DNA from 3 places in the Arthrobacter sp. STN4 genome. Region 3 is predicted to be linked to each of the others. Evidence: predicted binding sites of a transcription regulator. Region 3 holds the regulator's gene; each other region holds the start of a gene.
The links. The regulator LexA, encoded in region 3, represses DNA repair genes until DNA is damaged. The targets are predictions, from matches to a motif close to TCGAACANNTGTTCGA.
Positions count from the first base shown of each region.

Region 1: the regulator LexA is predicted to act here: its motif matches at 1,615-1,630, upstream of MMF96_RS11790 (DUF222 domain-containing protein).
Region 2: the regulator LexA is predicted to act here: its motif matches at 1,299-1,314, upstream of MMF96_RS04480 (DUF222 domain-containing protein).

Region 1 covers NZ_JAKZGX010000014.1:85,118-88,391, reverse strand. Annotated here, with positions in the region: gene MMF96_RS11800 (pyridoxal phosphate-dependent aminotransferase) at 1-177, shown strand, start outside; gene MMF96_RS11795 (LLM class flavin-dependent oxidoreductase) at 307-1,350, shown strand; gene MMF96_RS11790 (DUF222 domain-containing protein) at 1,855-2,253, shown strand; gene MMF96_RS11785 (hypothetical protein) at 3,227-3,274, shown strand, end outside.
Region 2 covers NZ_JAKZGX010000003.1:223,488-226,761, reverse strand. Annotated here, with positions in the region: gene hrpA (ATP-dependent RNA helicase HrpA) at 1-283, opposite strand, end outside; gene MMF96_RS04485 (GNAT family N-acetyltransferase) at 496-1,014, shown strand; gene MMF96_RS04480 (DUF222 domain-containing protein) at 1,407-3,274, shown strand, end outside.
Region 3 covers NZ_JAKZGX010000030.1:40,145-43,418, forward strand. Annotated here, with positions in the region: gene MMF96_RS16760 (histidinol-phosphate transaminase) at 1-117, opposite strand, end outside; gene MMF96_RS16765 (LysM peptidoglycan-binding domain-containing protein) at 180-596, opposite strand; gene lexA (transcriptional repressor LexA) at 891-1,634, shown strand; gene MMF96_RS16775 (ATP-dependent DNA helicase) at 1,747-3,274, opposite strand, start outside.

The sequences.
Region 1 (3,274 bases), on a different contig from region 3:
GACCTGCTGCAGGACCAAAAGATCCTGGTCTCCCACGGCACCGCATTCCACTGGCCCTCGCCGGACCACTTCCGCTTTGTCCTGCTGCCCTCGGTGGGCGACATCGAGGAGGCCGTGCGGAGGATCTCCACCTTCCTGGCCGTCTACCGCAGCAAGGCGGCCATGGCGCTGCGGTAGAGCCCGGTGTCTCCAGTGGTCCGGGAATAGTTTCCGTGGGCGCCCAGTTCTCCAAGTAGATGCAAACGCATATTTCCCGGAATGGCCGGCCAGCCGGCGCGGGAGTGGGGCTACGGAATGGAGCAAGGCATGGTTGACGCTGACTTTGAACTGGGGCTGGACACCTTCGGTGACATCACCCTGGACGGGGAAGGCTTGGCGAAGCCGGCCGCCCAGGTGATCCGCGACGTCGTCGAACAGGCCGTGCTGGCCGACTCCCTGGGCCTGGACTACTTTGGGATTGGCGAGCACCACCGCGACGATTACGCCATCTCCTCCCCGGACATGGTGCTTTCCGCGATTGCCGGGCAGACCAAGCAGATCAGGCTGGGATCGGCCGTCACTGTGCTGAGCTCCGATGACCCCGTCCGCGTCTTCCAGCGCTTTTCCACGCTCGACGCCGTCTCCTCCGGCCGTGCCGAAGTCACCCTGGGCCGCGGCTCCTTTACCGAATCCTTCCCGCTCTTTGGCCTGGACCTGGAGCAGTACGAGGAACTGTTTGAGGAGAAGCTGGCCCTGTTCGCCGAGGTGCTCAAGCAGGGCCCCGTCACGTGGAGTGGCAGCACCCGTGCAGCCCTGGCCGACCAGATGGTATATCCGCACCTTGAAAAGGGGAGGTTGAAATCGTGGGTGGCCGTGGGCGGAAGCCCCCAGTCCGTGGTCCGCGCGGCACACTACGGCATGCCCTTGATGCTCGCCATCATTGGCGGGGAGCCCCTGCAGTTCGCCCCGTTCACCGACCTTTACCACCGTGCGCTGAAGGAATTCGGCCAGCCGGAGCAGCCCATCGGGGTCCACTCGCCGGGGTACATCGCCGAGACCGACGAACAGGCCATGGAAGAGCTGTGGCCACACTACGCCGCCGCGCACAACCGCATCGGCCGTGACCGCGGCTGGCCGCCCCTGACCCGCCTGCAGTTCAACGCCACGGCCAGCCCCAAGGGCGCCCTGATGGTCGGCTCGCCGGAAACGGTGGCGCGCAAGATCACCACCGTGGCCAAGTCGCTGGGGCTGTCCCGCTTCGATCTGAAGTACAGCCACGGCACCCTGCCGCACGAGCAACTCATGCGCAGCATTGAACTCTATGGCACGCAGGTTGCCCCGCTGGTCAGGGAAAACCTCCGCAAGGCCTGACCAGCCACCAACGCCCGGTTGCAACCGGGGGTGTTTTCCCCGGCCGTCGGTTGCAACCGGGGGTGTTTTTTCGTTCCCTCCCGCGCGACCGGGCCTGTGTTTTCGTCCACGTCTGGTTGCAACGGTTGGGAGGGCTTCGTCGGGGGTCGTGCCAGGTGAGGTGTACCGGGCACGGGCCGGTCCGTGTGCAGGGCCGCCGGTACACCCCGAAAGGGTCGCAGGAACAACCCAGAAGGGCTGGCGGAGCATCCCCACCAAAGAAAATAGAACACATCTACTAACATCTATGATCTTTAGCGTAGGTAGTATCTATAATGGTTGTATGGACGAGCCGGTTGGTGACCCCGGCAACGGGGGATCCCCCGCCACGGACGAGGGGGCGGCACTCATTGCCGCCCTCACCCTGCCCTCCGTTGAACCGTTCGGCCCGGACGTGCCGGAACCGGCACCTGGCCGCGGCCGCGGTCGAATCCGCGGCCGTGGGCCTGGACGGGTGGCAGGCGGGTGTGGCGGAGTCCTTGCGCGATCGCGGAGGTCGCGGTGACGTTGTGCCTCCCGGAAACCACCGCGAAAGCCCTGGCCGCCCAGGCCCGGGACCTGGTGGGCGCCCGCCCGCAGGTGATGGCGGCACTGCGGGCCGGGACATTGTCGTGGCGGCATGCGTGCACGATCCCGGATGAAACCGGCACCCTGGCCGGCACCCAGGACATCATGGCCGCGGACGTGGACGCGTTTGAAGCGGCCTTGCTTGCGGTGGCCCCGGGCACGACCGGGGCCCGGTTCGCGGCCAAGGCACGCCGGCTGCGGGAAGGAACCCACCCGGAATCCCTGACCGTGCGCACCCGGGAGGCAATCAGCAAAAAGGTCCCTCGGGGTCGAGGCCGGACGGGATGGCCTGGCTGACCCTGCACATCCCGGCTCCGGCAGCCCAGGGCGCACTCGTGTACTGCACCGGGCAGGCCCGCGCCCTGCAAGGCCCCGGCGAATACCGCACCCCGGCCCAACTCCGCGCCGACACCGCCACCCTCCTCCTCCTGGGCCAACCCCTCCCCACCCCCACCAGCACCGGCACCGGCAACAGCAGTGCCGGCAGCGCCGGCCAGGACACCACCGGCACCACCCGCATCGGCAATAACAGCAACAGCGGCGGTGGCGGTGACAATGCCGCGGGGAGCAGCGTCGGTGGTCGTGGCGGTTCGTTCCCCGGGGGTTCGGCGCCGGGCAAGGCCAACACCGGCCGCACCGGCAACCAGACCGGCCGCGACACCGGCAGCCTTGACAGGGACGGGGCCAACAAAACCGGCAACAGCGTGACCGGCAACAGCGGGGCCGGGCCAGGGTTGAAAGGCCCGGTTCCGGGGGCGCGTTTTATCTGTGACCTGTATTCGGCTGTGGTGATCGATGCCTGGACCGCCGGTGCCGTCCCGGCCCTGGCGGACCCCTCCCACCCCACCCGCCCCGACAGGCCCGGTGGTGCCGGTGGTGCCGGTGGGGGTGCGTATGCGGGGTTGCAGCTCATTGACGTGCTCCCGGACTGGGTCGATCCGCCACGGGCGCCCGCTCTCGGCCCGCAAACCCCAAAACAGGACGCCCTGGACGAAAAACGCGCCAAACGACCGGAAAACATCATCCAGACCGGCACCCTCAGCCCCAACACCGGACCTGCCACCGCAGGGAACCACCCTGCTGATCGTCACCGTCCCGGTACGGAGAACCCCGCCGCAAGGGACCGCCCCGCCGCAGGGGACCGCCCTGTCGCGGCCCTGTCGCTGGCAGTTTGGTGGCTTCGGATGCCGGTTCCGATGGCGGGGTTCCGGTGCCCGGTGGTGGGCCGGTTGCTGGGCCGGTTGCTGGGCGTGCGGGGTTGGCGGGGATCGTGGAAGGCCTGGCCGCCGGGGTGGCCGGCGGGGTGGTCGATGGTGTG
Region 2 (3,274 bases), on a different contig from region 3:
TGAAGCGGACCTGGAAGCCCACTTCCTCGCCGATCTTGACGTCGAGTTCGCTGGCGATGCGCGCGGCCACGGTGCGGGCGGCGAGGCGGCGCGGCTGCGTGTGCCCGATCAGGCCCTTCTCCGCCAGCCCCAGCTCCACGCACATTTTCGGGATCTGGGTGGTCTTTCCGGAGCCCGTCTCGCCGGCGATGATGGTGACCTGGTTGGCGGCGATGGCGGCCATGAGGTCCTCGCGGCGTTCCGAGACGGGAAGCGCGGCGGGGTAGGTGATGGTGAAAGTCATGGTGCCACCCAGTTTATGCCGATATTGGCGCGGTGGGCTTCGGGGTGCTTTGGTGCCAAAGCAGGCCGGCGTGCGGTGAACTGCACCAGGCTGCGCAGGCGCCTGCCGCCACGGTGGGCCCCGGGGCCCTCACCAGGGCACCTCCTGCTTGGCGGGCGTGGCCGGGGCTCTGGCCTGCGCCGCAGCCGGGGTGGGCGTGAGAGGCTGGGGGAATGGCCCAGGAAAACAATTTCCCCCGCTCGACGGCGCTGGCGAACCTTGCGCCCGCCGGCCGGAGCTTCGTGCTGCGGCGGGCGCAGGAGTCCGACGTCGGCCCGATCGTCGGGCTGTTGGCCGCGGAGCAGCTGCGGGCGGCCGTTGACTCCGCCGCACCCGAACGCCGGGGCCCCTATTTGGCCGCGTTCCACGCCATCGCTGCCGACCCCGCCCATTTGCTGTGCGTGGTGGACGACGACGCCGGCACTGTGGTTGCCACCATGCAGCTGTCCCTTCTGCCGGGCCTGGCCCGCGGCGGCTCCGCCCGCCTGCAGATTGAGGCGGTCCGGGTTGCCGGCCGGCTGCGCGGCAACGGACTGGGCTCAGCCATGATCGGGTGGGCCGTTGCCGAAGGGCGCCGCCGCGGGGCCGTCCTGGTCCAGTTGACGTCGGATCTTTCCCGGACGGACGCCCACCGCTTTTATGAGCGGCTGGGCTTCGTCCACTCCCACGCCGGATTCAAGCTGGTCCTTTAGCCGTTGCGCCGTTCCGCCGCCGGGTTGCTGCTGCCGGGCTCGGGCGTGCCTGGGCCGCCGGGCCGGGGCCGAGGGTGCTTTTGCGAGGGTTCCGCTGCCGGGCTGCTGCGCGCCGGGCCACTCATGAATTGCTGCGGGTCCTGCCACGCGGGGTGGAAAAATACTGCTGCCTGTTCCCTCCACAGGGGGGTGCCCGGCCGATGGTTGTTGACATTTCGGGTTGCGCCCCGTTCCTGCCCGGGCAGTCCATTTTAGGCTTGAGGCAGCAGGGAAGTTGGTGGTTTTCGAACACGGTTTCCATATCTTGGGGGCCGCTGGGGGACCCGGGTGCACAGGCAGAGGGGGTGGACGCGGTGGCGGTGCCGGAATGGAATGCCACGGTCAGTGCCGGCGTGTCTGCAGGCACTGTGCCCGAGGTGGCGGGCCCGGACCCACTCGGACGATTGGGCGCCACCGTGGCAGGTGCAGCAACGGGCCCTGACGGCTTGCCGTCCGCTCCTGCTGCCGGCGAGGCCATGGGTCCCATGGACGCGGCCGATCCTGCTTCATTGGTGGTCGAAGCCGCCAAGGCCCTGGCCGGCGTGTGTGGCGGATTCTTTGACCCTGCGGTGTTGGCCCAGCTGGATGCAGCCTTGGCCCTTGAACTGGCCGCCCAGGCCCGTGACCGGGCCGTGGAAGCCGGTGAGCTGTTGGATGCCGGCGTGCGGGAGGGGCGGGCCGCGGCGTTCCTGGAGCGGCTGGCGTGCCGCGCCGCAGCATGCAGGGCCGCCGCGACCCGGGCCGGGAAGCTTGCCGGGGAGGCCGCCTCGGTCGTTGCTGCGTTCGGTGGCTCCGTGGGAGCCGGGGGATACGACCCGGACGTCGTGAACCGGGTTTCCGGCGCGGTCCTGGTGGATGTCATAACCGGGCTGGAAGAAGCCAAAAATTCCTTGACGGCGGTGCAGATGCAGGCCGAGGTGCTCTTCACGGCCCAGCAGCGCCTGGTCCAGGCCCGCACGGGGGTGCCGAAAGCCAAGCTCGGCCGGGACGTGGGGGTGCAGGTCGGGCTCGCCCGGCATGAATCCGCCCACCGCGGGCGCCAGCTGGCCGAGCTTGCCGCCGTCGTGGTGCGCGAGCTCCCACACACCATGGACGCCGTCACGGCCGGGATCATCGGGGAGGACCGGGCGAGGATAGTGGCATCCGAGACGGTATTCCTCTCTGCCGAACACCGCGCCGACGTCGACGCGCTGATCTGCGCAGACCAGGAGAAACTGGCAGGCATGGGCTCCCGGCAAATCGCCACTGCGGCCAGGGCCGAGGCCTACCGGCTCGAGCCCGAAGTTTTCGTCCAGCGCCGGGAGAAAGCGGTTGCGGACCGCTACGTGTCCCTGCGCCCGGCTGCGGATGGGATGACTCTGCTCAGCGCCCTGATCCCACTGAAGCACGGGGTCACTGTCATCAACGCCCTCACCCAGGTAGCCGACGCGGCCAAGGCCGCAGGCGACGGCCGGGGCCGCGGACAGCTCATGGCCGACGCCCTCATCCACCGCCTGACGCGGCACGTGCCGTGTGACGAGGGCCAGGGCGGTGTGGGCGACCATCGCGGCCCAACACCGGAAAATGCCGGGTCGCGGCATGGCAGTGTACTGGAACCGGGTGCGCTGGGACCGGGTGTACTGGGTGGCGTGGCGGCACCTCCGCACACCCCGGGCTTGTGCACCACCGTCACCGAACCGGACATCATGATTGAGCTCGTCAAGACCGACCGGTCCCTCTTTGACGGTGCGAGCGACCCCGCCATCATCACCGGCCACGGACCGATCCCCGCGCCCGAAGCCAGCACCATGGTGCTGGGGACGGCGTCGGGGAAATCCGGCTTCTCGCCCAAACTGTGGCTGCGCCGTCTTTTCACCCATCCTGAGAGCGGAGCCCTGCTCAGCATGGACTCCCGGGCCCGCTTCTTTCCCGAGGGAATGAAGGAGTTCCTGCGCCTGCAGTACCAGCGCTGCGCCAGCCCTTACTGCGATGCACCGATTCGCAACTACGACCACATCAAGTCCTGCGCCGCCTGCAACCAGGCCAAGGAAGCCCCCGGCTGGACCGTAGCGCCCACCATCGGACCGCCGGCCGGCGAGGGACCACTGCCCGGTAAAGCCCCGCCCGGCTCAGCCCCGCCCGGTACGACCACCACCACGCCCACGGGGCACAGCTACACGGCCGTCGCGCCAGCCCTGCCGGGCACCAGCCGCCGCAAACGGCGCAGAAGGCGCAGAAGGCG
Region 3 (3,274 bases):
GGTGTTTTCATTGACATTGAGCAGGATCGGAACGTCCAGCTGCGGCGCGCCATAGGGATGCTGGCCGCGCAAATCGTCACGAAGGGGCAACTGGCTGAGACGTTCAAACTGGTCCATCCCACCAGTTTAAGGCGGCAGGAGGCCTGACACGAACTTGTGACGCCCGGGGACCCTGTGGCCTACTCCGGGAGCGGGACGTACAGGCGCTGTCCGGCCTGAAGGACACTGCTGCCGAGATTGTTCAGGGACACAATGTCAGCCACGACGTCACGTACGTCACGCGTGCCGGCGCTGGCGGCCGCGATCGACCACAGGCTGTCGCCCTGCAGGACGGTGACGGCCGCAGGGCCGCCCAGGCCGGCGCCGGCATCCCGGGTCGACGCCTTGGCCGGGCTGGCCAGGGAACCGAGCAGGACGGCCAGCAGGGAAAAGACCAGCACGGCCGTCACCGCGAGTGCCGGCAGGCCAAGCAGCAGCATGCGTCCGCGCCGGGTCAGGCGCAGCCCCGTGGCGGGCGTCGGACGTTCCGTTCCCGCCCGACGCGGCGTGGGGGCGGCCACGGCCGGGCCCGGGCGGGAAATCACCAATGCACTCATGACTTCATTCCTTTCGCAGGGACCCCGCCACCTTGGCGGCCACCCCTCGGGGAGGACCGCAAACACCTGACTGGAGACGACTTCCATGCACAATATGTTCGATAGAACGTATGTTCTATCCTTGTTCTCTTAGTTTTAGCATCTATTGACGACGCTTGCCAAGACTCGATAGAACAAATGTTTGAAATTCGTCGATATCGGGCTTAATCTTGAGGGAAAGGATTCGCCAACAAGAGCAGTCCACCAGCAGGCACTGACATTATTGGCTGCATCCCCAGAAAGGATCGAAGGACCATGGCGCTACCGGAACCTCCGCATCGAATCCCGCAGGCCCCCAGCAGGGCAGGAATGAAGGGGCTTACGGTGCGGCAGAAGAAGATTCTCGAATGCATCCAGCGCTCCATTGCCGACAAGGGATACCCGCCGTCCATGCGGGAAATTGGCGACAACGTGGGCCTGGCCAGCCTGTCCAGCGTGACCCACCAGCTGATTCAGCTCGAACGGCACGGATACCTGCGCCGCGACCCCAAGCGCCCCCGCGCCATGGAGGTGCTCATCCCGCTGGTCATTGACAACGGCACCGTGTCCATTGAGGGCGTCAACGACCCGGACCAGGTCCGCAGCTCGAACGGGCTGAACTTTGCCCAACTGAGCAGTGCCTCGGACACCGCCTTTGTTCCCCTCGTGGGACGGATTGCGGCCGGCGGGCCCATCCTGGCGGACCAGATGGTCGATGACATCATGCCGCTCCCCCGCCAGATCGTGGGCAGCGGCGAATTGTTCATGCTGAAGGTAGCCGGCGATTCCATGATTGATGCGGCCATCTGTGACGGCGACTGGGTGGTGGTCCGGCGCCAGAACATGGCCGACAACGGCGACATCGTTGCGGCGCTGTTGGACGACGAGGCGACAGTCAAGACGTTCCGCCAGCGCGACGGCCACACGTGGCTGCTGCCGCAGAACACGCGCTACGAGCCCATCCTCGGCGACGAAGCCACCGTCATGGGCAAGGTCGTCTCCGTCCTCCGCAGCCTGTAGGCAAGCCCGGAGCCGACATTTTTTGTCGGAGGCGTAAGGAGGCGCCAAGGCCGCCCGGGGCCGCGGCGTCGGAGAGCCGACGGAAAAATGCCGGGCCCGCTGGCGCCGGCGGCTACTTGCCGGAAAGCCTCTGCAGCGCGGCGAGGGCTACGGCTCGGTCCTTGGTGGACCAGAAGGGCGGCAGCGCGGCACGGAGGAAGCCGCCATAGCCGGCGTTCGCCAGGCGGGAGTCCAGGACGGCAACCACGCCGCGGTCGCTGCTGGAACGGATCAGCCGCCCCACGCCCTGTGCCAGCCGGATGGCAGCGTGCGTGGCGGAGATGGCAATGAACCCGTCACCGCCGCTTTGGGCCACGGCCCTGGCCCGTGCCGTGACAAGGGGATCGTCCGGTCGTGGAAACGGAATCCTGTCGATGACCACGAGCCGGCACGAGGCGCCTTGGACGTCCACGCCCTGCCAGAGGGACATGGTGCCAAACAGGCAGCTGTCCGGCTCGTCCGAAAATTCCTTGATCAGTCCGGCCATGGACGAGTCGCCCTGGCAGAGGATCTTGACCTTGAGCTTTTTCCGCAGCTTTTCCGCCGCGTCCTCCGCAGCCCGCCGCGAGGAGAACAAGGCCAGCGTGCCGCCGCCCGCGGCGCTGATGAGGGCCTCCAACTCGGACAGCTGTTCGGGGGAATTGCCAAAGCCCGGCTTGGCCAGGTGCGAAGCCACGTACAGCATGCCCTGCTTGGGGTAGTCAAAGGGCGAGCCGACGTCGGCGCCGGTCCAGGACGGTGCATTGGCGCCCAGCAGCCCCAGCCCCCCGGCCGTGGCTTGGAACGATGAACCGATGGCCAGCGTGGCCGAGGTCAGCACGACCGTGTGGTCCGCGAACAGGCCCTCGCGGAGCTTGCCGGCCACGCTAAGGGGGGCAATGTTGATGACGGGGGGTTCGCTCTCGTCGGCCTTCTGGTAGCCCTTGCCGGGAGCGAAGGTCCCGGTGCGGGAGGTCCACACCACTTCGCGGGAATCCCTGGCGGTGAGCAGCCGTTCGCACAGGTCAAAGATCAGGTTGAGCCGGGACCTGGCGATCGACCGCCCGCCGTCGGCTGCCGCGTTGCCGTCCGGCTTGGAGTCGGACAGCGCCACGCGGGCCGCATCACGCAACTGTTCAATGGCTGCGGCGTGTTCGTCGTTGAGTCCATTGGGCAGCAGCCCGCTGGGCATGCCCGAAAATGCCATGTCCAGGGCCGTGGCCGCACCATGGAGCGCCTCCACCGACACACCGGTATGCTTGCGCGTGCTGGACGCGGCGGCCTGCACCATTTGCACGGACAGCTGGCCGGTCACGGCGCCCGTGACACGGTCCTGGAGCTCATGGGCCTCGTCCACCACCACGACGTCGTAGTCGGGCAGCACGGCAATGCCCTCGAAGGCGCTGATGGCGAGCATGGCGTGGTTGGTGACCACGATGTCCGCTTCGCCGCCCTTGGCACGGGCCAGCTCGGAAAAGCACACTTCGGCCAGCGGGCATTTCTGTGCCCCGAGGCATTCCATTGACGTGACCGAGACCTGTCGCCAGGCCTTGTCCGTGACGCCGGGCAGGAGTTCGTCGCGGTCGCCGGTTTCCGTAGTCCCGGCCCATTCCCGCAGCCGC